Regions from separate parts of the Streptomyces sp. NPDC050610 genome, predicted to be linked through region 1. Evidence: predicted binding sites of a transcription regulator. Region 1 holds the regulator's gene; the other holds the start of a gene.
What was found. The regulator HrcA, encoded in region 1, represses chaperone genes, less so after heat shock. The targets are predictions, from matches to a motif close to TTNGCACTCNGNNNNNCNGAGTGCNAA.

Region 1 (14,675 bases):
CCCCGGAACAGCCGAGCCACTGCACGGAGACGTGGTTGCGCTCCAGCGCGCGGGTGGCGAGCTGATCGGTGGTAACGGAGACAGCGATGGTGCTGAGCCCACCCGCACTCGGCTCACACCCCACCAACGCCCCCACCCCAACGCCGACCACCGCCACCACCCCGGTCCCCCACAACACCCTGCGACCCCGTAACCACCTGAATGCCCCCATAGAGGACAGACTCCCACCACGGCGACTGCGGTACTAGGGCTTCATCGGCCACTCCTGAGCAGGCGCCCTCCGCACCGCTCCACCCCTGTCACCGACCGTCAGGACCGGCCGTCCGACACCGCCTGACTGAAGACAACGGTCGGCCCATCATCCGTCGCCAGCACCTGGACCTGAAAGCTCCGCGACGGGAAATGCCGCGCAAGGGCGGACTCCCAAGAAAAGGCGAGGACCTGCGCGATATCCTTGAGCGCTTCCTCATCCTCGCCGGACTCACCACAGTCGACGGCGTATCCCACCACGAACCGGTTGAGCAGATCTTCCACCCTGCGCACATCGCCATCCAGCCGCGCATACCACTCTTCGAAATTCCTCGGCTCATACACACGTTCCCAGAGGACGCAGCCCCGCACCTCCACGAACTCCGGGTTCATCAAATGAGCGAAAGCCAGCCACATCCCGACCGTGCAATTCCCCATAAGGAAATCGACCGAGTCGAGCTCACCCGTATATCCGTCGGTCCAGGATTTGATCTCGGGATGTGTTTTCGGATCCACGGGTTCCCCTATCAGTGGCCGGTGGGAATTTCGTCCGGTCGAGCCGGCCTCGTCTCGCCCCAATTGTAGTATATCTTGCCGGTCTTCGGATTTACGTGCTTTTCCATCGGCACCACATGAGGCGGCGCAATTCCGTTGTGCACGGCAGAATCTGGGTCTATGTCCACTCGCTTGGCCATCGCCCCATCGGAATCATAGACGGCATAGGCGGTTACGCTTCCGTCCTGCTTACGCCGAACCAAGGTCTCATTCGGCTGGGACGTCTTCGGGAAGCGCCCTTGGTGCGGCGTCGCGCCGGAAAGATCCAGAGTGCCGCAGCCCAGCCCGAGCACGTCCGAGAGCGTCAGCGGATTATCCACGTAGCGATAATGGTTCGGTGCAGGATCAAGGCCCAGCGGATCCGGGCTGACGTAGCTCGCGATTTCCGGGTCGTAGTAACGAAAATAGTTGTAGTGGAGGTCCGCTTCCGCATCCGCGTACTGACCCGGGAATCGGAGAGGGCAGGTGGCGGTACTGGTGTCCGTCGGGGCCGGTGAGTCGGCACCCCAAAGTGCCGTGCGATGCTGCCAGGCCACCTCGCCCGCAGGCGTGACCAACTCCATGGGGGTACCGACCAGGTCGGTGATGATCGCGTGGAACTGAGTGGCCTCACCCGGGTCGGAGAGTTCCGCGTACTTGGTTATCAGAGACTCGCCCGCCGTACGGTTCAAGGGACGGCGATCCGTTTGCGTCAGGGGGCAGTGAGTATGCGGGGCGTAGTCCCACGTGACGGCTCGGCCATCGGGCGATATCTGTTCGGCCAGGCGGCTCTCATCCCATGTGAAATGCGTTCCTTCCGCCACGGCCCCCGTATCCGATAGGCGCTGCTTCGCTATTCGACGTCCCAGCGGATCGTACGCATAGCGCCAGCGCTCGCCTCCCGGCGTCACCAACTCCGTCAAGCGGTCCTCCGCGCTCCACGCGTACGTCCACGTTCTCGTCTGGCCGTTGAGGAGTTTGCGGGTCTTGCGGGTCCGGCGTCCCTGGGCGTCGTATTCGTACCGCGTGCGGCCCGCCCGCCGAATCAAGGCCCCACTGAATTCCCGCTCACCTGAGGACCCGTGCGCCGGGGCCTCGCCTCGCGTCAGGTTGCCGACACCGTCGTAAGCGTAGCACTCCGTCCAACCATGAGCGCTTACACCCGTTATCCGGCCGACTGCGTCGAGGTCGAAGCGGCGTGTGCCAGAGGTGAGTTCGCGAATTTCAGTGAGATAGCCGTCCGGGCGGTAGGCGTAGGCGCGGTGTTGCAGAAGATCGTTCGCTTGCGTACCGCAGATTGTCTGTGTGGTCAGGCGGTCACTCTTGTCCCAGGTCTGCCGCAGGATCGAGCCGCCCGCCAGGGACCGTTCCGTCTCCCTCCCCGCCGCGTCGCGCGTGAAGGCCAACGCACCCGCGTCCGAGCGCAGTTCGGTTGGGTTGCCCTCCGCGTCGTACGCCCACTCCGACGCCATTCCCGACGGGGTGACCCGAAGCAGGCGGTGGCCCAACGCGTCGTATTCATACGTCGTCGCCCGGCCGTTGACGCTCTCCCTCAGCACACGCCCCAGCGCATCCCGTTCCATGACCAGTTCCGTGTCCGCGTTCGCCGCCCTGACCAAGCGACCCGCGGCGTCGTGCTCATACACAACCGTCGCACCCCCGTCGCCGCGCTGCTCCACCACCCTCCGCAGCGCATCCCGCTCGAAGCGCAGCCTCTCCCCCGCCCCGTTCGTGCGCGCGACCACGTCACCCGCCGCGTCATGCTCGTACGTCAGCGTCCGGCCGTCGAAGTCCGTCTCCGACGCCAGGCGGCCCGCCGGGTCGTACTCATAGCTCCAGGTCAGCCCCTGCGGGTTCGTCACCCCCGTCAGCCGCAGCTCCGTGTCGTACGCGAAGGCGTACACCGCGCCGTCCGGGTCCGTACGCGTCGCCGGGACGTCGAAATGCGTGGACGTCTGACGCGTGACGTTCCCCGCAGCATCCGTATACGTGAGGAGGTTGCCCTCCCCGTCCCACTCCCAGGTCTCCCGCGCCCCGTCCGGCAGCTCCCGCCAGCGCGGCTTGCCTTCCGTCGTCCACCCCATCCGCGTCGTGTGCCCCAGGGGGTCGGTCGTCTCGACGACACGGCCGCAGGCGTCCCGGCGGACCGTGGTCGTGTGGCCCAGCGCATCGGTGACGGCCGCGGGGAGCCCTGCCGCGTCGACGGTCACACGGCGGGTGTGCCCGAGCGGGTCCGTGACCGCGATCAAGTGGCCGGCGTCGTCGTACGCGTAGCGCGTCTCCGCGCCCATGGGGTCGACTGTGGCCGTGAGGTTTCCGCGCTCGTCGTACGCATGCCGCCACACCGCGCCGCCCGGCTCGACGACCTCCACCGGCCGGCCGAGCCCGTTGTACGTGGCGCGTCCCGCCGAGCCGTCCGGCAGGATCACTTCGGTCAGGTTCCCGAGCGCGTCGTACGCGTAGCGCGTCGTACGGCCCAACGGGTCCGTCACGGCGGTGCGCAAGTCGCCCCGGTCGTTCCACTCGGTGCGGGTGACATGGCCCAGCGGGTCGGTCTCCGATGTCACTTGACCGTCCGCGTTGTACCGGTGGGCGGTACGCCGGCCCAGCGAATCGGTGTACACCGTCGTGTGCGCGTCATCGTCGTACGCGAGCGTGCCCGAGAGGACTCCGTCGCTCCCCTCCGTCCGCACCACCCGGCCCCGGGCGTCGTAGACGTACGCGAAGGACGTTCCGTTCCGGTCCGTCCAGGAGGTGACGCGCCCCGCCTCGTCGTACGTGAAACGGAGCGGCTTGCCGCTGGAGTTGACGACCTCGGTCAGGTTGCCCGCCGCGTCGTAGCCGTAACGCACCACCACCGTACCGCCGTTACGGAGACTACCGTCGGCATCGCCGCGCGGCTCCCCCGCATAGCGCGACGGCGCCTCCTCCAGCAGTCGCAGCGCGGTGATCCGCGGCCCCTGCGTATCGACGGCCAGGTAGTAGCCACCGCTGTGGCGGATTCCGGTCGGGACACCCTCGGCCGTGCGCTCCACGTCCATACGCGCGCCATTGCGGTCACGCCGGCTCTCCAACGGCAGTTCCACCGTGCCCGGTTCGGAGGTGGGCCGGGAATGGCCGAAGGTGCGGACGACCCCCGTACCGGGATCGGTGATGGTCACGGTCCCATCCGGCCTCCCGTCCCACTCCAGCGGCCAGCGCGCGCCCTTCACCGGCAGCACCGGCTCCTGGGGACGCGGCACCGGATACACCAGTCGCATTCCGTCCGCCGCCGCGAACACCACCCCCTGCGCGTCGAGCTGAATACGCTCGTCCAGCGTCGAGGCCCATGCCGGGCCGAAACACACTCCCGCCCGATACGACGACAGGTGCGTCCGCTCGAAGACCAACGGCAAGTCGGCAGGCAATACGAGGTCGGTCTGCATCATCAGCATGTCGCCCGACGCGACATCGATCGGCTCCCCGACACACGGCATTTCCTTGCCCCGCCGGCACGCCTGCCCCAGCTTGATCACATTCCGGCGCAGCAGTTCAATGCCCTTGCCGACCGGCTGCGGCAAGCGGAACAGCTCCCCGTTGGGAGGCATTCTGGAAAGACCCGCCGCCCCGCCTCCGAACACGCCCCCGTAGAGCATGCCGCTGTTCGCGGCGTCGTTGATCTCCGTGAGGCTGATCCCGCTCTGGTCACCTCGGAGTATCTTGACCGGCTGCGCGACGGCCAGGTCGAGCGCCACCGTCTCCACGCCGCCGAAGGCCGCGCCCACCAGAGCGTTCGCGGCGATCTCCTCCGCGGCCGTCACGATGGCCAGTTCGAGTTCGCTGCCGAGCCCGAGGATTCCCTCTACGGCCAGTGCCGCGGGAATGTCCGACAGCCCGCCGGTGAACCACGTCGCCGCGGCCCCCGCCACGATGACCGCGGCACTGGCCTCGATCGACGTCCACAACTTGTGCCTGGCGTCATCGATCCGACGGGCGAGCTCGTCCAGGCCGTCGGCCATATCCCGAGACGCCTTGGCGAGGTCGTGCAGCCAGCCCGCGCCGCCGTCCTTGGCATAGCGCGACCAGAAGACCTCGAAGGCGTCGATCGCCTCGCCCTTGTTGTTGTGGATAAGGGAAGACGCCGCGTGGTGCACCGGCGTATGCACATCGTCGACGCGGCCGGCGAAAGTCCGCCACGCCTTGGCCGCTTCCCGCAGCTTTCCCGGATCTCCGGCCGGCCAATGCAGACCCAGGTGTTCGAGAATCCCCTTGGCCTTCTCGGCGGCGCTCACCGGCCGCCCTTGCCCGGCCCGGCCTTCTCCTTGGTGAAGATGCCCGCGATCGCCTCGTCATTGTCGACATGACCGTCCGCCATATCGCTCAGCGCCTCATGGACACTGACGAGTCCCAGCACCAGAATGCCCGCCGAACTCTCCATCGACCGGACATTGGCGAGATAGTCCGTCCCGAACTTCTTCGCGTCCTCGCCCCACGGCTCCCCCAGCCCGTCCAAGATGGTGATCAGTTCGGTCAGCGCCGAACTCAGCTCCTTGCCCTGCCGCTTGAAGACCGGCGCCACCGACTTGATGTCCGCCGTCTTGATGTCCAGGACCTTGCCACTGTCGTGCCCGTCGCCCATCGCACGCCTCCCCCGCTGCCCGCCCCCGCGCAAAGTTCCACCCTAGGAAGCGGAGACCACGGCTCGCCCAACGCGACGCAATGCCAGGGCAAAAGAACATGGCTCGGGGAGGGAGCACGCCATTTCCGTTGCGAGCAAATGCCATAAACAGGCATACGGGGCTGAGCCGGCGGTCTCGCATCCGCTACCGTTCACCCTTCGACAGCCGACGATCACCATCGTTTCACCATCGTTTCCGGGGGGAACTTCCTTGATCACCCTGCCGCCCTTGGGCGACCCGATCAAACCGAACCGCCGCAAGATAGTCCGGAACAGAATCATCTTCGGGCTGTTCGTCGCCGCGCTCGCCGCCTCCTTCGCCGTGAACGGGTTCACCGGCAAGGACGATGCGGAGGACATCCAGGCTGGCGACTGCTTCGAGAACACGGGCACCAAAAAGCAGCCGCAGATCAAGAAACACGACTGCGGGGACGCGCACGCCGCCTACAAGGTGCTGAAGCGGGACGACGAATCCGTCACCGAGATCTCATGCTGGGATGTGAAGGGGACCACCGGAACGCTCACGGCGGCCGGGGCCAAGGACTTCGTCGTGTGCTTCGAGGACAACCCGGAGAAAGGCAGCGGGCACAGCGGGGGCTGAGCACCCGCACCGCGTTGCGGCCTCTTCGCGGAGCGGGCCGTCAGGCCCAACGCCCCGTCCGTCCCAGCAGCAGCGCCGTCGCCGCTGTGCCCGCCGTGGAGGTGCGGAGCACGCTCGGGCCCAGGCGGTACGGTTTCGCGCCCGTGTCCGCGAAGGCGGTCAACTCGTCCGGGGACACGCCGCCTTCGGGGCCGACGATCAGGACGAGGTCGCCGGCCGCCGGGAGGGGGGAGGTGGCCAGGGGGTCGCTGCCCTCCTCGTGGAGGACCGCGGCGAACGCGGCGTCCGCCAGCAGGGCCGCCACCTGACGCGTCGTCATGAGGTCGGAGACCTGCGGGAATCGCAGGCGGCGGGACTGCTTGCCCGCCTCGCGGGCCGTGGCGCGCCACTTGCCCAGGGCCTTGAGGCCGCGGTCGCCCTTCCACTGCGTGACGCAGCGCGAAGCCGACCAGGGGACGATGGCGTCCACGCCCGTCTCCGTCATCGTCTCCACCGCCAGTTCCCCGCGGTCGCCCTTGGGGAGGGCCTGGACGACGGTGATGCGGGGCCGCGGGGCCGGTTCCGTACGGACCTCCGTGACGGACACCTCCAGGCGGTCCTTGCCCTCCAGCGCGGCCACCGTGCCGTACGCGCCGACGCCCTCGCCGTCCGTGAGGGTGACCTCCTCGCCCACCCGCAGGCGGCGGACCGAGACCGCGTGCCGGCCTTCGGGGCCGGTGAGAGCGACGACGGAGCCCGCCTCCGCCCCCGCCAGCGAGTCGGCCAGGAACACCGGCGCCGTCATACGACCTCTCCTTGCGAACGCGAACTGTGCGAGCCGTGCTGCCCGTGTGCCGCGTGCGTCCCCTGCGACGCATGCCGCCCGCTCGAACCCACCGGTCCGCCCGCGTCGGCCGAACCGATCATCTCCTCCACCAACGCCCCCCGCGCCGACTGAAGTTCGGCCGTCAGCACCTCCACCAGCTGGCCCGCCGGCAGCTCCCGCGCCAGGCGGTGGCCCTGGCCCGCCCACAGGTTCATGCCCTGCGGGTCGCCCGCCTTCGCCGCGGCCTTGCGCAGGCCCGCGGTGAGGAAGTGGAGCTGCGGGTAAGCGGCCGGGGCGTACGGGCCGTGTTCGCGCATGAAGCGGTTGACGAGGGCGCGGGCGGGGCGGCCGGAGAAGGCGCGGGTGAGTTCGGTGCGTACGAACACCGGGTCGGTCAGCGCGCGCTTGTGGAGCGTGTGGGCGCCGGACTCCGGACAGACCAGGAAGGCCGTGCCGAGCTGGGCGGCGACCGCGCCCGCGGCGAGCACCGAGGCGATCTGGGCGCCGCGCATCAGGCCGCCCGCGGCGATGATCGGTATCTGCACGGTCTCCCGGACCTGGGTGATCAGCGCGAGGAGCCCCAGGCCCGCGCCCGTACCGTCGGCGTGCGGGTCGTCCCGGTGGGTGCTCTGGTGGCCGCCGGCCTCGATGCCCTGGACGCAGACGGCGTCGGCCCCCGACCACTGGGCGGCCTGCGCCTCGGCGGCCGAGGTCGCGGTGACGACCGTCGCCGTACCGACCTTGGCGAATGTCTCGAAGACCGCGCGCGAGGGGCAGCCGAAGGTGAAGGAGACGGCGGGGACGGGATCGTCGGCGAGGATCGCCAGCTTGGCGTCGTACGCGTCGTCGCCGACGCAGTCCGTGTCCCCGAGCGGCGTCTCGTACCAGGCGGCCTCGCCCGCGAGCTGCTCGCGGTAGACCTCGACCGCCGCCGGGTCCGCCACGGAGGGCTGCGGCATGAAGAGGTTCACGCCGAAGGGCCGGTCGGTGAGGCTGCGGATCTGCTTGATCTCCTCGTACATCGCCTCCGGCGTCTTGTAGCCGGCGGCGAGGAAGCCGAGACCGCCCGCTTCGCTCACGGCAGCGGCCAATACGGGAGTGGAAGCACCGCCCGCCATGGGGGCCTGCACGATCGGGTATCGGTAAAGATCGGTCAGAGCACAGGGCATGACCACATAGTGTCACGCCCTCCACGATGATTCGTCATCGACGGGTATGCCCCACCATTGCGCGACCATTCCGCCTCAACGGCCGCCAGGAGCGTTCTCCTGACGGCCGTCGGGCGGGCGCTCGGGCGGACCGCTGAGCAGGGTTGGGCAGACATTGAGCGGAATTCCGCACAGTCCGCCCGGCCGTCACCGGCCGCTGAATCCGCACAGCCCGACCGGTCTTCACCGGCCGCTGGATGCCGCACAGCCCAACCCGCCGTCACCGGCCGCTGGACGCGCACAGCCCTACCGCCGTCACCGGCCGTTGAAAGCGTCCTTCAGCCGCGAGAACAGTCCCTGCTGCCCCGGCTTGAACTCGCCCGTGGGCCGCTCCTCGCCCCGCAGCTTCGCGAGCTGCCGCATCAGGTCCTCCTGCTGCGGGTCCAGCTTGCTGGGCGTCAGCACCTCGACATGCACGATGAGGTCCCCGCGCCCGCCGCCCCGCAGATGCGTGACGCCGCGCTGGTGCAGCGGGATCGACTGGCCGGACTGGGTGCCGGGCCGGATGTCGACTTCCTCCATCCCGTCGAGCGTCTCCAGCGGCACCTTCGTGCCCAGGGACGCCGCGGTCATCGGGATGGTGACCGTGCAGTGCAGATCGTCGCCGCGCCGCTGGAAGACCGGGTGCGGGTTCTCGTGGATCTCCACGTACAGGTCGCCGGCCGGGCCGCCGCCGGGGCCGACCTCGCCCTCGCCCGCGAGCTGGATGCGGGTGCCCTTGTCGACGCCCGCCGGGATCTTGACCGTGAGGGTGCGGCGGGAGCGTACGCGCCCGTCGCCCGCGCACTCCGGGCACGGGGTCGGCACCACGGTGCCGAAGCCCTGGCACTGCGGGCACGGCCGCGAGGTCATGACCTGGCCGAGGAAGGACCGGGTGACCTGCGAGACCTCGCCGCGGCCGCGGCACATGTCGCAGGTCTGGGCGGACGTGCCCGGGGCCGCGCCCTCGCCGCTGCAGGTCGCGCAGACGATCGCCGTGTCGACCTGGATGTCCTTCGTGGTGCCGAACGCGGCCTCGTTCAGGTCGATGTCGAGCCGGATCATGGCGTCCTGGCCGCGCCGGGTGCGCGACCGCGGGCCGCGCTGCGACGACTGCCCGAAGAAAGCGTCCATGATGTCGGAGAAGTTGCCGAAGCCAGCGCCGAAGCCGCCGGCGCCGCCTCCGCCCGCCGACTGCGAGAGCGGGTCGCCGCCGAGGTCGTAGACCTGCTTCTTCTGCGGGTCCGACAGCACCTCGTAAGCGGCGTTGATCTCCTTGAACCGCTCCTGGGTCTTCGGATCCGGGTTCACATCCGGGTGCAGCTCACGCGCCAGTCTCCGGAAGGCCTTCTTGATCTCGTCCTGCGAGGCGTCCCGCCGTACGCCGAGGACCGCGTAGTAGTCCGTGGCCACTTACGACTCCGCCAGGATCTGTCCGACGTAACGTGCCACTGCGCGTACCGCTCCCATCGTTCCGGGGTAGTCCATGCGGGTCGGTCCGACCACGCCGAGTTTGGCGACTGCCTCGTCGCCCGAACCGTAGCCGACGGCGACGACCGATGTGGACGTCAGCCCTTCATGAGCATTCTCATGCCCGATTCGTACAGTCATGCCGGAATCCTTGGCCTCGCCGAGCAGCTTGAGGAGCACGACCTGCTCCTCCAGCGCCTCCAGCACCGGCCGGATCACCAACGGGAAATCATGCCCGAATCGAGTCAGGTTGGAGGTGCCGCCGATCATCAGCCGCTCCTCGGTCTCCTCGACCAGGGTCTCCAGCAGAGTCGCCAGGACCGTCGAAACGGTTCCTCTGTCCTCCGCTTCGAAGGATTCCGGGAGGTCCTGCACCAGCTGCGGAACATCCGCGAACCGGCGTCCGACCACCCGGCTGTTGAGCCGCGCCCGCAGATCCGCGAGCGCCGTCTCGCCGAACGGCGACGGGCAGTCGACCATACGCTGTTCGACCCGCCCGGTGTCCGTGATCAGTACGAGCATGACACGGGCCGGGGCCAGTGAGAGCAGCTCCACATGGCGCACGGTCGAGCGCGTCAGCGACGGGTACTGCACCACGGCGACCTGCCGGGTCAGCTGCGCGAGCAGCCGGACCGTGCGCCCCACCACGTCGTCGAGGTCGACGGCACCGTCCATGAAGTTCTGGATGGCCCGCCGCTCCGGCGTCGACAGCGGCTTGACGCCCGCCAGCTTGTCCACGAAGAGCCGGTAGCCCTTGTCGGTCGGGATGCGGCCCGCGCTCGTATGGGGCTGGGCGATGAAGCCCTCGTCCTCCAGCGCGGCCATGTCGTTGCGCACCGTGGCCGGGGAGACGCCCAGCTGATGCCGCTCGGTGAGCGCCTTGGAGCCGACCGGCTCCTCCGTGCCCACATAGTCCTGGACGATGGCGCGCAGCACTTCAAGCCTGCGTTCGTTCAGCATCGCGCACACCTCCCGTCCAGCCGTCCACCGGGGACTTTCCCCTGTCTCTCACTCGGCACCCACTTGGCACTCCATGGTCACGAGTGCCAGCCACCCTCAGCCAGTGTACGGCCGGGTGCCACGACCAGGGCAAGGGCGGGCCCGTCGGCTGGACGGGTCCGACAGGCAACCGTATCGCGCTCTCGCCGGACCCTGCCCGCGAACTCCCGTCGCCCGCCCGCGGTGCGGACCGGCGGCTTGGGCGCGCGCCGGGCGCCTCGGAGCGGGCGGGAGTCCGACCGCAGGGTCTAGCGTCTGGGTATGGAGAGCAGTTGGGAAGAGGCGCACTGGGAAACGCTCGCGCCGGGGGTGGTGCGGCGCAGGCTGCCGGGCTGGGACTGCACGGTGGGGGCCGTGCTCGGCGATACGGGCGTACTGGTCGTCGACACCGGGTCGACGCTGCGCGAGGGCGCGGAGATCCGCCGCGAGGTGCGGCGGCTCTTCGGCCGTCCCGTGACGCATATCGCTCTGACGCATCCGCACTTCGATCATGTGCTGGGCACGGCGGCCTTCGCCGGGGTCCAGGTGTACGGCGCGGTGGGGCTCGATGATCACCTCGCGGGCGCGAAGGACGCGCTGCGGCAGGACGCGGTACGGCACGGGGTGGCCGCCTCCGCCGCCGCGGAAGCCGCCGACCTGCTCGTACGCCCGCACCACACCGTCAGCGGCGAGCTGACGCTCGACCTCGGCGGCCGGCAGGTGCTGCTCGCCAACGTCGGACCGGGCCATTCCGCGCACGATCTGGCGGTGTGCGTGCTGGGCCCGCCGGAGATCGTCTTCTGCGGCGACCTGGTCGAGGAGTCCGGCGAACCGCAGGCCGGATCGGACGCCCTGCCCCGGCAGTGGCCGGCCGCCCTCGGCCGGCTGCTGGCGCTCGGCGGCGATGACGCGGTGTACGTGCCGGGTCACGGAGCCGTGGTGGATGCCCGGTTCGTACGTGATCAACGCGACGCTCTGGCGGCCCGCTTCGGCGTGTCGTGACGCGCGCCCGGTCACTTTTTCTATCGTCTGGCGGATGCGCAGCAGAGAGTACGGCCCCGACCTGACACCCCCGTGGAAGAAGACCGCGCCCGCGCCCGAGGTGCCGGCCGATCCCGACCTCGTCGTCGAGGAGGTCGCCACGGGCTTCTGCGGCGCGGTGATCCGGTGCGAGAAGACGGCCCAGGGGCCGACCGTCACCCTGGAGGACCGGTTCGGCAAGCACCGGGTCTTCCCGATGGAGCCGCGCGGGTTCCTGCTGGAGGGGCGCGTCGTCACGCTCGTACGGCCGCAGCAGCGGGCCGCGCGGGGCCCGGCCCGTACGGCCTCCGGGTCGGTGGCCGTCCCGGGCGCGCGGGCGCGCGTGGCCCGCGCGGGCCGCATCTATGTCGAGGGCCGCCACGACGCCGAGCTGGTCGAACGCGTCTGGGGCGACGATCTGCGCATCGAGGGCGTCGTCGTCGAGTACCTGGAGGGGATCGACGACCTGCCCGCCATCGTCCGCGACTTCTCCCCCGCGCCGGACGCCCGGCTCGGCGTGCTCGTCGACCACCTGGTGCCGGGCTCCAAGGAGTCCCGGATCGCGGCGGAGGTCACGGATGCGAACGTTCTCGTGGTCGGCCACCCCTATATCGACGTCTGGGAGGCCGTGAAGCCGGCCTCCGTCGGCATCGCCGGCTGGCCGTCGGTCCCGCACGGCCAGGACTGGAAGAAGGGCGTCTGCCGGTCGCTGGGCTGGCCGGAGAACACGGGCGCCGCGTGGCAGCACATCCTCGGCGGGGTGCGCAGCTACAAGGACGTGGAGCCGGCGCTGCTGGGCCGCGTCGAGGAGTTGATCGACTTCGTCACGGGGTAGCGGGGGCGCCGCGCTCCTCAGGCCCCTCAAGGCCGGGGAGCCCCTCAGTCCACCAGGTCCCGCACCACCGCGTCCGCCAGCAGCCGGCCGCGCAGCGTGAGGACGGCCCGGCCGCGCTCGTACGGGGCGGGCTCCAGCAGTCCGTCCGCGAGCGCGCGGGCGGCGGCGCGGGCCCCCGCCGGGGCGAGGAGGTCCAGGGGGCAGCCCTCGCTCAGCCGCAGTTCCAGCAGGATCCGCTCCACGCGGCGGTCCTCCGCCGACAGGAGCTCGCGGCCCGCGCCGGGCGACCGGCCGTCGCTGAGCGCCTGGGCGTACGCGCCGGGGTGCTTGGCGTTCCACCAGCGCACGCCGCCCACGTGGCTGTGCGCGCCCGGGCCCGCGCCCCACCAGTCGGCGCCGCGCCAGTACAGCTCGTTGTGGCGGCAGCGGCCGGCTTGCGTGGTGGCCCAGTTCGACACCTCGTACCAGCGGAAACCCGCGCCCGACAGTGCCTCCTCCGTCATCAGGTAGCGGTCCGCGTGCACGTCGTCGTCGGTCATCGGGACCTCGCCGCGGCGAATGCGGCGGGCGAGCTGGGTGCCCTCCTCGACGATCAGCGCGTACGCGGAGACGTGGTCGGGGCCGGCCCCGATCGCGGCCTCCAGCGACGCCTTCCAGTCCGCGTCGCTCTCCCCCGGCGTGCCGTAGATCAGGTCCAGGTTCACGTGCTCGAACCCGGCGGCGCGCGCCTCGGCCACACACGCCTCGGGCCGGCCGGGTGTGTGCGTACGGTCGAGGATCTTCAGTACGTGCTGCCGCGCGCTTTGCATTCCGAACGAGACGCGCGTGAAGCCGCCGGCCCGCAGCTCCGCCAGATATGCCGGGTTCACGGACTCCGGGTTGGCCTCCGTGGTGATCTCCGCGCCGTCCGCGAGCCCGAACTCGTCCCGGATCGCGGCGAGCATGCGCACCAGGTCCGCCGCGGGCAGCAGGGTGGGGGTGCCGCCGCCGACGAATACGGTCTCCACGGGGCGGGGGTCGTCGCCCAGGACCTTCCGGGCCAGCCGGATCTCGTGCGCCAGCGTCTCGGCGTAGTTGTCGCGCGAGGCGAGGGCCCCGCCGGAGCCGCGCAGCTCACTGGCCGTGTAGGTGTTGAAGTCGCAGTAGCCGCACCGCGTGGCGCAGTACGGAACGTGCAGGTAGAACCCCAGCGGCCGGTCCGCCGCCCCGGTCAGGGCGTGCGGGGGCAGCGCCCCGTCGTCGGGCACGGGCTCACCATCGGGCAGTACGGAAGGCATGGGCTCCATTGTCCGGCATCGGCGCCGGGCGCCGTCCGGAACCGGAACCGGCCGCCCCGCGCCCGGCTCCGCAAGCCTCTTCGGGCCCCGCTACCGCAGCCTCTTCGGGCCCCGCTACCGCGCCCGCAGCACCAGCAGCGCCAGGTCGTCGTCCGGCGCGCTCGCCCCGAAATCGTGGACCGCCCGCCGGATGCGCTCGGCGACGCCGCCCGCGCTCAGCCCGGCACACCCCTTCAGCGCCGCCGCCAACCCGTCATCGTCGTCGAACAGCTCCACCGTGTCCGGCCCGCGCCGGTGCTCCGTCACCCCGTCCGTCACGCACAGCAGGGTGTCGCCGGGATCGAGGTCAAAGGTTTCGCTCGTATAGGTGGAGCTCTCCGCCACCCCGAGCAGCATCTGGGAGCCGGCGGCGGGCCGGACCGTTCCGTCGGGACTGAGCAGCAGGGGCGGCGGGTGGCCGGCGCTGGCGAGGGTGCAGCGGACGCCCTTGCCGGGCCCCAGCGGGACCAGCGCGCCGTAGACGAGGGACAGGAAGCGCGGGGAACCGTTGTCCGATCCGTCGTCTTCCGGCGGTTCGACGGGCACGCCGGGTCCGCTCTCCGTCGCCGCCGCCACGGCCCCCACGGCGCCGACGACCCCCTCGACCGCGTCCTCGCCGAGCATCCGGTTGATCCGGTCGAGCACCTCGCCGACCCCGTACCCCTCCTTCGCCAGGGACCGCATCCACGGCCGCACCATGCCGGTGACCACGGCCGCCTCCGGGCCGCTGCCGCACACGTCGCCGAGCGCGAAGCACCAGCGGCCGTCGCCGCCCGCGAAGAGGTCGTAGAAGTCGCCGCCCGCGCAGGTGTCGCCGCGCGGTTCGTAGACGATGGCGTGCTCGATGCCGGGGATTTCGGCGAGGCTCCGGGGCAGCAGCCCGCGCTGGAGGACCTGGCTGATGGTGAGCTGCCGGGTGTACTGCCGGGCGGAGGCGAGGGCGAGCGCGACGCGGCGCGCGAAGTCCTCGATGAGGCCGACGACTTCGTCGGGGGTGCGGGTCAGTCCGGCCCGGCCGAGCAG
Region 2 (14,675 bases), on a different contig from region 1:
GGACTCGTCCATGTAGTCGCGCCGGGCGGCGGCCACGTCGGCGACCGCGGTGGCCATGGGCACCTGGATGCCCAGCACGTTGCGGGTGGTGTGCGCCGCGCCGCCGCCGAAGCCGACGAGGACGCCCGCCGCGCCCGTGCGCATCAGGTGCAGGGCCGCGGTGTAGGTCGCGCAGCCGCCGACGATGACGGGCACGTCCAGCTCGTAGATGAACTGCTTGAGGTTGAGCGGCTCGGCCGCGCCCGAGACGTGCTCGGCGGAGACCGTGGTGCCGCGGATCACGAAGATGTCCACGCCCGCGTCGACCACGGCCTTGGAGAACTGCGCGGTGCGCTGCGGCGAGAGCGCGGCGGCCGTCACCACACCGGAGTCGCGCACCTCCTTGATGCGCTGCCCGATCAGCTCTTCCTTGATCGGGGCGGCGTAGATCTCCTGGAGGCGCTTGGTCGCGGCGATCTCGTCCAGCTCGGCGATCTCGGCGAGCAGCGGCTCCGGGTCCTCGTAGCGGGTCCACAGACCCTCCAGGTTGAGGACGCCCAGCCCGCCCAGCTCACCGATGCGGATCGCGGTCTGCGGCGAGACCACCGAGTCCATCGGGGCCGCGAGGAAGGGCAGCTCGAACCGGTAGGCATCGATCTGCCAGGCGATCGAGACCTCCTTCGGGTCGCGGGTGCGCCGACTGGGGACGACGGCGATGTCGTCGAATGCGTACGCCCGGCGGCCGCGCTTACCGCGCCCGATCTCGATCTCAGTCACGTGTGTGGCCTCTCAAATTCTTCGGCGCTCCGTCTGCCGATTCCAGTATCCCCGACATGGCTGAGCCCGCGGCCGGTAGTCCGGGCCGCGGGCTCTGACCGGGGCTTTCGCCGTGCCGTATGTCAGCGGCGGGAGTAGTTCGGCGCCTCCGTGGTCATCTGGATGTCGTGCGGGTGGCTCTCCTTGAGCCCCGCCGACGTGATGCGCACGAAGCGGCCCTTGTCCTTCAGCTCCTGGACGTCGGCGGAGCCGACATAGCCCATGGAGGCCCGCAGGCCGCCGATGAGCTGGTGCGCGACCGAGGAGAGCGGGCCGCGGTAGGGCACCTGGCCCTCGATGCCCTCGGGCACCAGCTTGTCCTCGGAGAGCACGTTGTCCTGGAAGTAGCGGTCCTTGGAGTAGGAGCGGGCCTGGCCGCGGGTCTGCATCGCGCCCAGCGAGCCCATGCCCCGGTAGGACTTGAACTGCTTGCCGTTGATGAAGACCATCTCGCCCGGCGACTCCTCGCAGCCTGCCAGCAGCGAACCGAGCATCACGGTGTCCGCGCCGGCCGCGATGGCCTTGGCGATGTCGCCGGAGAACTGGAGGCCGCCGTCGCCGATCAGCGGCACGCCCGCCGCGTGGCACGCCTTGGCGGCCTCGTAGATCGCCGTGACCTGCGGCACGCCGATGCCCGCGACGACCCGGGTGGTACAGATCGAGCCGGGGCCCACGCCGATCTTCACGCCGTCGGCGCCCGCGTCGATGAGCGCCTGCGCGCCGTCGCGGGTGGCGACGTTGCCGCCGACGACGTCGACGGAGATCTGGGACTTGACCTTGGCGATCATGTCGAGGATGCCCCGGCTGTGGCCGTGCGCGCTGTCGACGACCAGGAAGTCGACACCCACCTCGACCAGCGCCTGCGCCCGCTCGAACGCCTCGTCGCCGACGCCCACCGCGGCGCCGACGACGAGCCGGCCCTCGGCGTCCTTGGCGGCCTGCGGGTACTTCTCGGCCTTGACGAAGTCCTTGACGGTGATCAGGCCCTTGAGGATGCCCGCGTCGTCGACCAGCGGCAGCTTCTCGATCTTGTGGCGGCGGAGCAGCTCGATGGCGTCCTCGCCGGAGATCCCGACCTTGCCGGTGACCAGCGGCATCGGCGTCATGACCTCGCGCACCTGACGGCCGCGGTCCAGCTCGAAGGCCATGTCGCGGTTGGTGACGATGCCCAGCAGCTTGCCCGCGGGGTCCGTGACCGGCACGCCGCTGATGCGGAACTTCGCGCACAGCGCGTCGGCGTCGGCCAGCGTCGCGTCGGGGTGCACCGTGATCGGGTCGGTGACCATGCCCGACTCGGAGCGCTTGACGAGGTCGACCTGGTTGGCCTGGTCCTCGATGGAGAGGTTGCGGTGCAGGACGCCGGCGCCGCCCTGGCGGGCCATGGCGATGGCCATCCGCGCCTCGGTGACCTTGTCCATCGCGGCGGACAGCAGCGGGATGTTCACGCGTACGTTGCGCGAGACCCGGGACGAGGTGTCGACCGCGTTCGGCAGCACCTCAGAGGCGCCCGGCAGCAGCAGCACGTCGTCGTACGTCAGCCCGAGCATCGCGAATTTCGCAGGCATTCCGTCGACGTTGTCAGTCATGACACCTTCCCAATGGTCTTGCCTCGGCGCGGACGTCCATGCTAACGGGAGCCACAGGTGTCTCATTCCACGACGAATGAGGGACTCATCACTTGTGTATTCATACGGCGTTCGCGCGGCGTACGAACAGCCGCCGCGGCCGCCGACCGGTGCCCGTACGACGCTCGCGCCACGACCGTACGGGCACACTCACCCTTGCCTGAACGGGCACCCGCTCCCGGCGCGCGCACGCGTCGACGATGCCCGGCCCACGCGCGCGTACGGGAATCCCCTGCCCGTACGCGCCCTGCCGCTACAACCTGCCGCCGACGCCCTGCTCGCCCGCCGTCCGCTATCCGGCGCCTACTGCTCGGCCAGCGCGCGGAGCCGGCTCATCGCGCGGTGCTGCGCGACCCGCACCGCGCCCGGCGACATCCCCAGCATCTGGCCGGTCTCCTCGGCCGTCATCCCGATGGCCACCCGCAGCAGCACCAGCTCACGCTGGTGCTCCGGCAGATTGGCGAGAAGCTTCTTGGCCCACTCGGCGTCGCTGCTGAGCAGCGCCCGCTCCTCCGGCCCGAGCGAGTCGTCCGGCTGCTCCGGCATCTCGTCGGACGGCACGGCCGTGCTGCCCGGGCGGCGCATGGCGGCCCGCTGGAGGTCGGCGACCTTGTGGGCGGCGATCGCGACGACGAACGCCTCGAAGGGCCGGCCGGTGTCGCGGTAGCGCGGCAGCGCGCACAGCACCGCCAGGCAGACCTCCTGCGCCAGGTCGTCCACGAAGTGGCGGGCGTCGCCGGGCAGGCGGGAGAGCCGGGTGCGGCAGTAGCGCAGGGCAAGGGGGTGCACCAGGGCGAGCAGGTCGTGGGTGGCCCGCCGGTCCCCCTCGGCGGCGCGTGTGACGAGGGCGCCGATCGCCGTGTTCTCGTCGTCGCGCATCGGTCCATGGTGCCTTGACGCCCAGCGATCCATGGCACCGCCTTCGTAGTTGTGCATCGAACCGTTACGCGTCGATGTCCTCGCACTCACGTCTCGCGCCTCCCCATCCGGGTATATCCGCCCCCGCGCCAACGACTCCGCCGATGACTTGCGCCGGTACCGTGCGGCACCGGTTCGAGCCCGTCCGTCATGAGGTCGCTGCCGGCCGAGTGAGGAACCTCGGCCTCCGCCGGGGAGGAGTCACACACTCAAGGATGCGGCATCCCTCGGGGTTTCGGCGTCGGACGCCGACGCAGCGAGGTCGCGGTGCGCACCACCCGGACGAGTGGTGCGCGCCGCGACCTCACAACGCCGTACGCCGCATCGGTCTCAGCGGACCAGGCCCCAGCGGAATCCGAGCGCCACGGCGTGCGCCCGGTCGGAGGCGCCGAGCTTCTTGAAGAGCCGGCGGGCGTGCGTCTTGACCGTGTCCTCGGAGAGGAAGAGCTCACGTCCGATCTCCGCGTTGGAGCGGCCGTGGCTCATGCCTTCGAGCACCTGGATCTCGCGCGCGGTCAGGGTCGGCGCCGCGCCCATCTCGGCCGATCGCAGTCTGCGCGGGGCGAGCCGCCAGGTCGGGTCGGCGAGCGCCTGCGTGACGGTCGCGCGCAGCTCGGCGCGCGAGGCGTCCTTGTGCAGATAGCCGCGCGCCCCGGCGGCGACGGCCAGCGCCACCCCGTCGAGGTCCTCGGCCACCGTGAGCATGATGATGCGGGCCCCGGGGTCCGCCGAGAGCAGCCGCCGCACGGTTTCGACGCCGCCGAGACCGGGCATCCGCACGTCCATCAGAATCAGGTCCGAACGGTCGGCGCCCCAGCGGCGGAGGACTTCCTCGCCGTTGGCCGCCGTCGTCACACGCTCGACGCCGGGCACGGTCGCCACCGCACGGCGGAGCGCCTCTCGGGCAAGCGGGGAGTCGTCACAGACGAGGACGGATGTCATGGCTGTCCTCCGCGGCTCTCACAGCTGCTGCGCGTCACCTTGAGCCTCCAGGCTGGTACTGATCGTCACCTGCGCGATCGACGCGCTCGGACATCTGCCCGAGTCCTTAATCCGTCAACCGCCTCGCACTCTCAACGACGGTCACCCGAAAGAGTTACGGGCTCGGGCGACCGCCTTCAGCAGTCCACGCGAGGGGGTCGACACGGAACGGGCCAGGCCCGGCCCGACCACCTCGACACCACCCTATGCCCCATTTGCCTATCTTCTGGGATTTTTCTTCCATTTTGGAGGTGTCTATGACTAGATTCGCGATGAGTCATATTTACATCTGCTTACACAGTGGATGTACGGTCATGGGCAGTGCGTCCGGATCAGAACGCTTCCGAGGGGATAAGCAATGGCAGATTTCTCCCGCCTTCCCGGTCCCAACGCCGACCTGTGGGACTGGCAGCTCCTGGCCGCGTGCCGGGGCGTCGACAGCTCCCTCTTCTTTCACCCGGAGGGTGAACGGGGCGCCGCCCGCAGCGCGCGAGAGACCTCGGCGAAAGAGGTGTGCATGCGCTGCCCGGTGCGCTCGGAGTGCGCGGCCCACGCGCTCGCCGTACGGGAGCCGTACGGCGTCTGGGGCGGCCTCACCGAGGACGAGCGCGAGGAACTCATGGGCCGGGCGCGGCACCGGGTGATCGCGGCCTCCGGCGCGACGCCTCTCTGAAGACGCGCCCAGCCTCTGAAGAAACGTTCATCCGCCATCCGGACGAACCGGCCCGCGAGGGCCGCCCGCCGGTACGCGCCGAGAACCGCCCGTCGGCGCGGAAGGCCGACCGTTACGCGGAGGGCCGTGCCTCAGCACGGACGGAGCCGCAGCCCCGCGCAGGGACAGCCCCCAGCAGACCCCGCGGCCTCAGCGCGCCGCGGCCGTCGCCAAGCGGTCCAGCATGGCCGCGACCGCGGGCACGCGGTCAAGGTCGGGCAGGGTGAGCGCCACGATCTCCCGTTCCACGGCGGGCTCCACCCGCACCGTGCGGGTGCCCTTGGGGCGCAGCGTCTCCAGGGCCAGTTCGGGCATCACCGCCACCCCCATACCGGCTCCGACCAGGCCGAACACCGCCGGATAGTCGTCCGTGGCGAAGTCGATCCGCGGGGTGAAGCCCGCGCTCTCGCAGACCCGCTCCAGATGGCTGCGGCAGCGTGGACAGCCCGCGATCCAGGACTCCTCGGCCAGGTCGCCCACGGCGAGCTGATCCGCGTCCGCGAGCCGGTGGCCTTCGGGGACGACGCCGACGAGCCGGTCCGTCAGCAGGTGGCGTACGACCAGGTCGTCCCACTCCGCGTCGGCCGCCGGGTCCGCGCCGCGGACGTCCGGGTAGCGGAAGGCCAGCGCGATCTCGCAGTCGCCCGCGCGGAGCATCTCCACCGAGCGCGGCGGTTCGGCCTCGACCAGTGAGATGCGGGTGCCGGGGTGCGCCGCGCGCAGGTCGGCCAGGGCGGTGGGCACCAGCGTGGAGCTGCCGCTGGGGAAGGAGACCAGCCGCACCCGCCCGGCCCGCAGCCCGGCGATGGCCGCGACCTCCTCTTCCGCCGCCGCCAGCCCGGAGAGGATGCCGGACGCGTGCCGCACCAGCGCCGCTCCGGCCTCGGTCACGCGCGTCTCGCGGCCCGTACGGATCAGCAGGGGGGTGCCGGCCGACTGCTCCAGGGCCTTCATCTGCTGGCTGACGGCGGGCTGGGTGCAGCCCAGTTCGCGGGCGGCCGCGGAGAGCGAGCCGGTGGCGGCGACAGCACGCAGCACCCTGAGATGACGAGCCTCGATCATGCTTTGAGCATAAGGGCAGCTTGGAGGTGGCTGAAAATATTCGCACACCACTTTGGGGCACTTCGTCTACCCTGCTGCCCATGCGTCTGCTCACCGTGAATCTCGGCCGACCCAAGACCGCTGACTACACCGACTGGGATGCCGGTACGGGCATCGACAAGCGCCCCGCCGACGGCCCGGTGGCGGTGGCCGCGCCGGGCCCCAAGGGCACCGGAGGCAGCGGCGTCGCGGGGGACGCCGTCTGCGATCTGCGCCACCACGGCGGCGACGACCAGGCCGTGTACGCCTACGCGCGCGAGGAACTCGACTTCTGGGAGCGGGAGTTGGGGCGCGAGCTCGCGCCCGGCGTGTTCGGCGAGAACCTCACCACCGCCGGGATCGACGTCAGCGGCGCGCTCGTCGGGGAGCGTTGGCGCGTCGGCCCGGACCTGCTGCTGGAGGTGACCTCGCCGCGCATCCCGTGCCGTACGTTCGCGGGCTGGCTCCAGGAGAAGGGCTGGGTGCGCCGGTTCACCCGGGCCGCGCTGCCCGGCGCGTATCTGCGGGTGCTCGAACCCGGCGAGATCCGCGCCGGCGACCCCGTCGAGATCGTGCACCGGCCGGACCACGAGGTGACGGTCTCGTTCTTCTTCCGCGCGGTGACCACGGAACGCGAACTTCTGCCGCGCCTCCTGGCTGCGGGCGACCCGCTGCCCGAGGTGACCAGGCGACAGGCCGTCAACTACGTCGCCCGCAAGGCCGAAGAAGGCGGACAGGCGGCGAGCGGCGAGGGCTCGCCGGGCACTAACGTTCGCGTATGACGACTGCACTGATCACGGGAGCGACGGCCGGCATCGGTGCCGCCTTCGCCCGGCGGCTGGCCTCCGACGGGCACAACGTGGTGCTGGTGGCGCGCGACCCCGAGCGCCTGCGCGACCAGGCGGCCGAGCTACACGACCGGCACGGCGTGGAGGCGGAGGTGCTCCGCGCCGACCTCTCGCAGGACGAGGGGATCGCCGCGGTCGAGGAGCGCGTCGCGGACCGTACGCACCCGGTGGACCTGCTGGTGAACAACGCCGGGTTCGGCAACAAGGGCAACTACCTCGACGTGCCGATGGCCGACGAGCTGACGATGCTCAAGGTGCACTGCGAGGCGGTGCTGCGGCTGACGAGCGCGGCGGCGGCCTCGATGCGCGGGCGGGGGCGCGGCGGGGTGGTGAACGTCGCGTCGGTGGCGGCGTTCGTGCCGCGCGGCACGTACGGGGCGAGCAAGGCGTGGGTCGTCCAGTTCACCCAGGGCGCCGCGCGGGACCTGGCCGGGAGCGGGGTGCGGCTGATGGCGCTCTGCCCCGGTTTCGTACGGACCGAGTTCCACCAGCGGGCGGGCATGGGCACCGGCAACATCCCGGCGTGGATGTGGCTGGACGCCGACAAGCTGGTCGACGCGGCCCTGCGGGATCTGGCGCGCGGCAAATCGCTGTCCGTACCGGACCCGCGGTACAAGGCGCTGACGAGCCTGGCGAAGATCGCGCCGCGCGGCGCGCTCTCTCGGGTGTCGTCGAGCACGGGCCGCAAATACGGGCCGCAGTAGTCCGGGCGGTACGAACGGACGGACTGTACGGACGGACTGGTACGGACACACATACCGGTACACACATACCGGTACGGACGTACGGGCCGGAGCAGCCCCGCCCCGGCAGCCGTCGGCGTGACCGAAGCGCGGAGACCCGGCTCCCCCGAAGGGGCGCCGGGTCTCCGCGCGCTACGGCCGCCTCGGCGACCGCGTGTCACCAGGGGTGACTAGTGAGCGTGGCCGTGGCCCTGACCGGCCTCGGACTCCTCCTCGGCGGGCTTCTCGACGACCAGGGTCTCGGTCGTGAGCAGCAGCGACGCGATGGACGCGGCGTTCTCCAGCGCGGAGCGGGTGACCTTGACCGGGTCGATGACGCCGGCCTTCACCAGGTCGCCGTACTCGCCGGTCGCGGCGTTGAAGCCCTGGCCCTTGTCGAGCTCGGCGACCTTGGAGGTGATGACGTAGCCCTCCAGGCCGGCGTTCTCGGCGATCCAGCGCAGCGGCTCGACGACGGCGCGGCGGACGACGGCGACACCGGTGGCCTCGTCGCCCTCCTTGCCGAGCGAGTCCGCCAGGACCTTCGCGGCGTGCACGAGCGAGGAACCGCCACCGGAGACGATGCCCTCCTCGACCGCGGCGCGGGTCGCGGAGATGGCGTCCTCCAGACGGTGCTTCTTCTCCTTGAGCTCGACCTCGGTGGCCGCACCCACGCGGATGACGCAGACGCCGCCGGCGAGCTTGGCGAGGCGCTCCTGGAGCTTCTCGCGGTCCCAGTCCGAGTCCGTGGACTCGATCTCGGCCTTGATCTGGTTGACGCGGCCCGCGACGTCGGCGGAGTCGCCGCCGCCGTCGACGATGGTCGTGTCGTCCTTGGTGACGGTCACGCGGCGGGCGGTGCCCAGCACGTCCAGACCGGCCTGGTCGAGCTTGAGGCCGACCTCCTCGGCGATGACGGTCGCACCGGTGAGGGTGGCGATGTCGCCGAGCATGGCCTTGCGGCGGTCGCCGAAGCCGGGGGCCTTGACGGCCACGGCGTTGAACGTGCCGCGGATCTTGTTGACCACCAGGGTGGAGAGCGCCTCGCCCTCGACGTCCTCGGCGATGATCAGCAGCGGCTTGGAGGCGCCGGCCTGGATGACCTTCTCCAGCAGCGGCAGCATGTCCTGGATCGAGCCGATCTTGCCCTGGTGGACCAGGATGTACGGGTCGTCGAGCACGGCCTCCATACGCTCCTGGTCGGAGACCATGTACGGGGACAGGTAGCCCTTGTCGAAGGCCATGCCCTCGGTGAAGTCGAGCTCCAGGCCGAAGGTGTTGGACTCCTCGACGGTGATGACACCGTCCTTGCCGACCTTGTCCATCGCCTCGGCGATGAGCTCGCCGACCTGCTTGTCCTGGGCGGACAGGCCGGCGACGGCCGCGATGTCGGCCTTGTCGTCGATCGGGCGGGCCGTCGCGAGGAGCTCCTCGGACACGGCCTTGACCGCGGCGTCGATGCCCTTCTTCAGGGCGGCCGGGGAGGCGCCGGCGGCGACGTTGCGCAGGCCCTCGCGGACCAGCGCCTGGGCCAGCACGGTGGCGGTGGTGGTGCCGTCGCCCGCGATGTCGTTGGTCTTGGTCGCCACCTCCTTCACCAGCTGGGCGCCCAGGTTCTCGTACGGGTCGTCGATCTCGACCTCGCGCGCGATGGTGACGCCGTCGTTGGTGATGGTCGGGGCGCCGAACTTCTTGTCGATGACGACGTTGCGACCCTTGGGGCCGATCGTCACCTTGACGGTGTCGGCAAGCTTGTTCACGCCGCGCTCAAGGGCGCGACGGGCGTCCTCGTCGAACTTCAGGATCTTCGCCATGAGTTGCTTCAAGTCCTCTCGTTGCGATCCCCGGCCACGCGGCGGTGACCGCTATCGCTCAAACGAACTGCGCCCCGGGCGCCCGGCTTTTCAGACGCGGGGAGCCAGGGGCGCAGATCAGGCAAACTTCGGTGAATTACTTCTCGATGATCGCGAGCACGTCGCGGGCCGAGAGAACGAGGTACTCCTCGCCGTTGTACTTCACTTCGGTGCCGCCGTACTTGCTGTAGAGCACGACATCGCCGACGGCGACGTCGAGCGGAAGACGGTTGCCGTCTTCGAAGCGGCCCGGGCCCACGGCCAGGACAGCGCCCTCCTGGGGCTTCTCCTTAGCAGTGTCCGGAATGACCAGGCCAGAGGCCGTGGTCTGTTCGGCGTCGAGCGGCTGGACCACAATGCGGTCCTCAAGCGGCTTGATGGCAACCTTGGAGCTGGCGGTCGTCACGATCCGACCTCCCCCTTCGGAGATCTCACGGGGTTAACTGTCTGAGGTGGCGACCAGGTGTGATCCGTCGTCGCGGGTGCCGGATCTGCCCGTCGCTGTGTTTGGCACTCCCCGGTGGAGAGTGCCAGATGCGAGACTATGACGCGGTTAGCACTCGGTCAAGCGGAGTGCCAATGCGGCGCAATTCTGCGCAACGCAACGGGGGGTGCCGCCGGGGCACGCCGGCCCGGCTTCCGGGGCTCTGCCCCGGGCCCCGGCCCTCAAACGCCGGGCAGGCTGAAAGACGCGGGCTTCCGCGCCGGACAGGCCGGGAGGCCAAGCCCTGCGCTCCGGACAGGCCGGGATTGTCTGCCCTCAAACGCCGGGCAGGCTGGAAAACGGGCATCTGCGCGCCGGACAGGCCGGGGCGCCCACCGCGCACGCCGGGCGGGCTGAAGGCGGGCGCTCGCGCACCGGACAGACCGGGAGGCCGACCCCGCGCACCGGGCAGGCCGGGATTGTCTGCCCTCAAACGCCGGGCGGCTGAAAGACGCGCGCTTGCGCAGCGAGCGGGCCGGGGCGCCTGCCCCGCGCGCCGGGCAAGCTGAAGACGGGGGCTTGCGCGCCGAAGAGGCCGGGGTGCCTTCCTCACGCGCCGGACCGACCAGGGCTTCTTGCCCTCAAACGCCGGGCGGGCCGAAGGCGGGCGCTCACGCACCGGCAGGCTGAAAGACGGGCGCTCGCACACCGGACAGCCCGGGAGGCCAGCCCCGCGCACCGGCAGGCTGAAAGACGGGCGCTCACGCGCCGGACAGGCCGGGGCGCACGCCGCGCGCGTCGGGCGGGCTGAGACAGACGGGCGCCCGCCCCCGCGCATCGGACGGGCTGGCGCACTTGCCCTCACCCGCCGCACAAGCCGCAAGCGGCAGGCCGCAGTGCGGGGGCTCGTGCGGTTGGCGGGTGGGGTGGGGAGAATGGGCGGGTGTCTGTACTGAATTCCGCTTCTGATCCGTCCGGCGGTGGTGCCGCCTTGGGCTCGCTGCTCACTGATGAGGGGCAGGGGCTGCTCGACGCGTTGCGTGATCATGACCCGGCTCAGGAGCTGGCGACAGCGACGCGGCTGCGGCGCGATCACCCCGCCGAACTGGTCTCGGCGGCGCTCGGGATGGCGCGGCTGCGGCAGCGGGCGGTGGCGAAGTTCGGGGCGGAGGACGCGTACCGGATGTATTTCACGCCGGGCGGCGTCGAGCAGGCCACCCGTGCCTCCGTGGCCGCGCACCGTGCGCGGCGCTTCGCGGAGCTGGGGGTGCGGAGCGTCGCCGATCTGTGCTGCGGCATCGGCGGGGATGCCATCGCGCTCGCGCGGGCCGGCATCTCGGTGCTCGCCGTCGACCAGTCCGAGGCGACCTGCGAGGCCGTACGGGCCAACGCCGCCGCCCTGGGCCTCGGCCACCTCATCGAGGTGCGCCGCGCGGACGTCGCCGACGTCGACACGTCCGGGTACGACGCCGTGTTCGTGGACCCGGCCCGACGCGGCGGCCGCGGCCGCATCTTCGACCCGGAGGCGTACTCGCCGCCCCTGTCCTGGGCCGTCGGGGCGGCGCGCAACGCCCGGTACGCCGCGCTCAAGATCGCGCCGGGCATTCCGCACGAGATCATCCCCGCCGAGGCGGAGGCGGAGTGGATCTCGGACGGCGGCGATGTGAAGGAGGCCGTGCTCTGGTTCGGCGCCGAGGCGCCGGGCGCGCGCACGGCGACGCTGCTCCCCGGCCCGTACGCCCTGCGCGGCGCGGGGCTGCCCGATCCCGAGCCGGGCCCGGTGGGCCCGTACCTCTACGAGCCGGACGGCGCGGTCATCCGCGCCCATCTCGTCGCGGACGTCGCGCGGCAGGTGGGCGGCCGGCTGATCGATCCGACCATCGCCTATGTGACGGCGGACGAGCTGCGGCCGACGCCGTTCGCCACCGCGTACGCGATCACGGACGCGCTGCCCTTCAACCTCAAGAAGCTGAAGGCGATCGTCCGCGAGCGCGGCATCGGGGTCGTGGTCGTCAAGAAGCGCGGCTCCGCGATCGAGCCCGAGGAACTGCGTAAGAAGCTCAAGCCCTCCGGGCCGAACTCCTGCGTGATCTTCCTGACCCGGGTGGCCGGAGCGCCCGCCATGCTGCTGGGCCGGCCCGCCGGCGAGTAGGCCCGACGCGCCGGCCGCCCGCTACGTCAGGTCCGCCAGGTCCGTGTCAGGTCCGCCAGGTCCTGCGCGTAGCGCACCGGCCGCCAGCTACGCCAGGTCCGTCAGGTCCTGCGCGTAGAGCGTCGTCAGCGGCTGCGGGCCCACGTACTGCTGGCAGTTGCACACGCCCGGCTCGTACTGCACGGGTTTCTTCTCCGCGTCCCAGGCGACGGGAACCTCGACCGTCTCATGGCACTTGCCCTGCTTGTCGTGTTTCGCGAGGTGGTGCCCGCAGCCGCAGACCGGCTCCGGCTGCTTGTTCGCCGCCTCGACGGCCTGCCGCTCCGCCTGGCGCTCGCGCCGCCCGGACTCCAGCAGCTCCAGCTTCCGTTCGTGGCGGGTGCGGAAGGCGGTACGGGCGGTGTCCGCGAGCTTGGTGAAACCGCCCAGGGCGAAGAAGATGAACACCCACCAGAACCAGTGCATCTGCGAGACCGCCCTCCCCGTACGCGCGGCCCACCACGGAACTCCGCGTGAGCCCTGACTTCGCTTCGTCCGAAGTCAAGAATACGCTCAGCGCGGCGCGCCCTCCTGTGCTCCGTCGCGACCAGGACCGGACTCGGTCACGGTCGAACCGGACTCGGTCACCGGCGATCCGCCGCCGCCACCGGCCTCGCCCCTGCCCCCGGGCCCCGCCCCCGACGCCGGTTCAGCCGCACGAGTACTCTCCGCGCCCGTACGCGCCGGGAGCAGCAGCGCCGTCAGCGCGGCCGCCGCCAGCAGCGCGGCGCCCACCCCGAAGGCCGTCGCGTACCCGTTGGCCTGCGCCTCGGCGCGGCTGCCGCCCGTCGCGCCCGCGGCGACGGTGACGAGCGCGGCCAGCCCCACCGAACCGCCGATCTGCCGGGAGCTGTTGAGCAGCCCCGAGGCCATGCCCGCCTCCGCGGCCGCGACCCCCTCGGTCCCGGCCGTGCCCAGCGGCACGAAGCACATTCCGATGCCGAAGCTGGCGAGCAGGAACGGGCCGAGGATCGAGTCGGCGAAGCCGCCGTCGACGCCGACCGCGCCGGCCAGCCAGGCGAACCCGGCCGCGCCCAGCGCCCCGCCGACGACCAGCGTCCAGCGCATCGAGAGCCGGGCGATGAGGCGCGGCGCGAGGATCGATCCGGCCACCAGGCCGACACAGAAGGGCAGGAACGCGACGCCGGTGGCGGTCGCTCCGTAGCCGAGCACCTGCTGCATGTAGAGCGAGGAGAAGTAGAAGGCGGCGAACTGCCCGGACGCGAGCAGCAGCATGAACAGGTTGGCCGCCAGCACCGGCCGGTGGGTCAGCAGCCCCATCCGCAGCAGCGGCTGGCCCACCCGCAGTTCGACGGCGGCGAACGCGGCCAGCAGCACCGCCGCGACCGCGAGCGTGCCGATCGTCATCGCGGAGCCCCAGCCGTACGTCTCGGTCCGTACGACCCCCAGGACCAGCAGCGTCATGCCGACCGTGATCAGCAGGGCGCCGCCCGCGTCGAGCCGCGGCGGCGGGCCGGTGCGCCGGTCGGCCGGGACCGAACGGCGGGCCGCCGCGTAGGCGAACACCACGATCGGCACGTTGACCAGGAGTACGGTCCGCCAGCCCGCGGCCTCGGTCAGCACCCCTCCCGCCAGCACCCCGATGGCGCCGCCCGCGGCCCCGGCCATCCCCCACAGCCCGAGCGAGCGCGACCGCGCCGGCCCGGCCGGGAAGGTGACGGTGATCAGGGCGAGGGCGACGGGCGCGAGGGCCGCCGCCGCGACGCCCTGGGCCGCGCGGGCGGCGATCAGCCCGCCGGGCGACCACACCAGGCCGCCGCCGAGGCTGGCGACGCCGAAGAGGGTGAGCGCGGCCATCAGGGTGCGCCGGCGCCCGGCTATGTCGGTGAGCCGGCCGCCGAGCATCAGCAGGCCGCCGAAGGCGAGCGCGTAGGCGTTCACGGCCCATTGGAGGCCCTCGGCGGTGAAGCCGAGGTCCGCTTTCATGTCGGGCAGCGCGACGTTCACCACCGCCATGTCGAGCGCCACCGTGAACTGCACGGTGAGCGCCACCACCAGTAGCCAGCGCGTCTGCCGGGCCTCGTCGCTCACGCCGTCCCCTTCCGTCCCACCTCGTGGAACCACTCCGCAGGTCCGCGCGTCTGTCCGCGGATCTCTCTGCCATCGACATTACTATACGCGTATAAAAATAGCCGCTGAGAGAATGGGCCCGTGACGAAGGAAGTGGCGACGGACGTGGCGAAGGAACAGGGCAAACGGGCCGTGGGGCGGCCCCGCCGACTCGAACTGGAGACGATCGTCGCCACCGCGCGCCGCGTCCTGGAGGAGGAAGGCGTCGCGGCCCTGAGCATGCGGCGGCTGGCCAAGGAGGTCGGCAGCACGCCGATGGCCCTCTACCACCACGTCCAGGACAAGGACGAGCTGCTGATGCACGTGCTCGTCGGCACCGCACGCACCCTGCCCCGCCCCGAACTGCCGGCGGACCCGCGCGAACGGCTCATCGCCGTCACCGTCCACATGCACGACGTGCTGCGGCGGATGCCGTGGGTCGTGGAGATCCTCGGC

Region 2: groES (co-chaperone GroES) is a predicted target of HrcA. The motif match lies at 10,088-10,114, and genes of this name have one in related genera.

The regions. Positions count from the first base shown of each region.
Region 1 is NZ_JBFAIV010000013.1:24,721-39,395, forward strand. Features, by position in the region: gene AB0I22_RS17840 (hypothetical protein) at 1-151, opposite strand, end outside; gene AB0I22_RS17845 (hypothetical protein) at 310-765, opposite strand; gene AB0I22_RS17850 (DUF6531 domain-containing protein) at 777-5,054, opposite strand; gene AB0I22_RS17855 (hypothetical protein) at 5,051-5,401, opposite strand; gene AB0I22_RS17860 (hypothetical protein) at 5,670-6,041, shown strand; gene AB0I22_RS17865 (16S rRNA (uracil(1498)-N(3))-methyltransferase) at 6,082-6,825, opposite strand; gene AB0I22_RS17870 (nitronate monooxygenase) at 6,822-8,015, opposite strand; gene dnaJ (molecular chaperone DnaJ) at 8,310-9,446, opposite strand; gene hrcA (heat-inducible transcriptional repressor HrcA) at 9,447-10,463, opposite strand; gene AB0I22_RS17885 (MBL fold metallo-hydrolase) at 10,764-11,483, shown strand; gene AB0I22_RS17890 (DUF3097 domain-containing protein) at 11,518-12,336, shown strand; gene hemW (radical SAM family heme chaperone HemW) at 12,381-13,613, opposite strand; gene AB0I22_RS17900 (ATP-binding SpoIIE family protein phosphatase) at 13,728-14,675, opposite strand, start outside.
Region 2 is NZ_JBFAIV010000014.1:31,774-46,448, reverse strand. Features, by position in the region: gene AB0I22_RS18845 (GuaB3 family IMP dehydrogenase-related protein) at 1-756, opposite strand, end outside; gene guaB (IMP dehydrogenase) at 879-2,381, opposite strand; gene AB0I22_RS18835 (sigma-70 family RNA polymerase sigma factor) at 2,724-3,299, opposite strand; gene AB0I22_RS18830 (response regulator transcription factor) at 3,669-4,280, opposite strand; gene AB0I22_RS18825 (WhiB family transcriptional regulator) at 4,678-4,992, shown strand; gene AB0I22_RS18820 (LysR family transcriptional regulator) at 5,182-6,093, opposite strand; gene AB0I22_RS18815 (MOSC domain-containing protein) at 6,174-6,893, shown strand; gene AB0I22_RS18810 (SDR family oxidoreductase) at 6,890-7,663, shown strand; gene groL (chaperonin GroEL) at 7,873-9,495, opposite strand; gene groES (co-chaperone GroES) at 9,632-9,940, opposite strand; gene AB0I22_RS18795 (methyltransferase domain-containing protein) at 10,911-12,110, shown strand; gene AB0I22_RS18790 (hypothetical protein) at 12,198-12,575, opposite strand; gene AB0I22_RS18785 (MFS transporter) at 12,663-14,201, opposite strand; gene AB0I22_RS18780 (helix-turn-helix domain-containing protein) at 14,322-14,675, shown strand, end outside.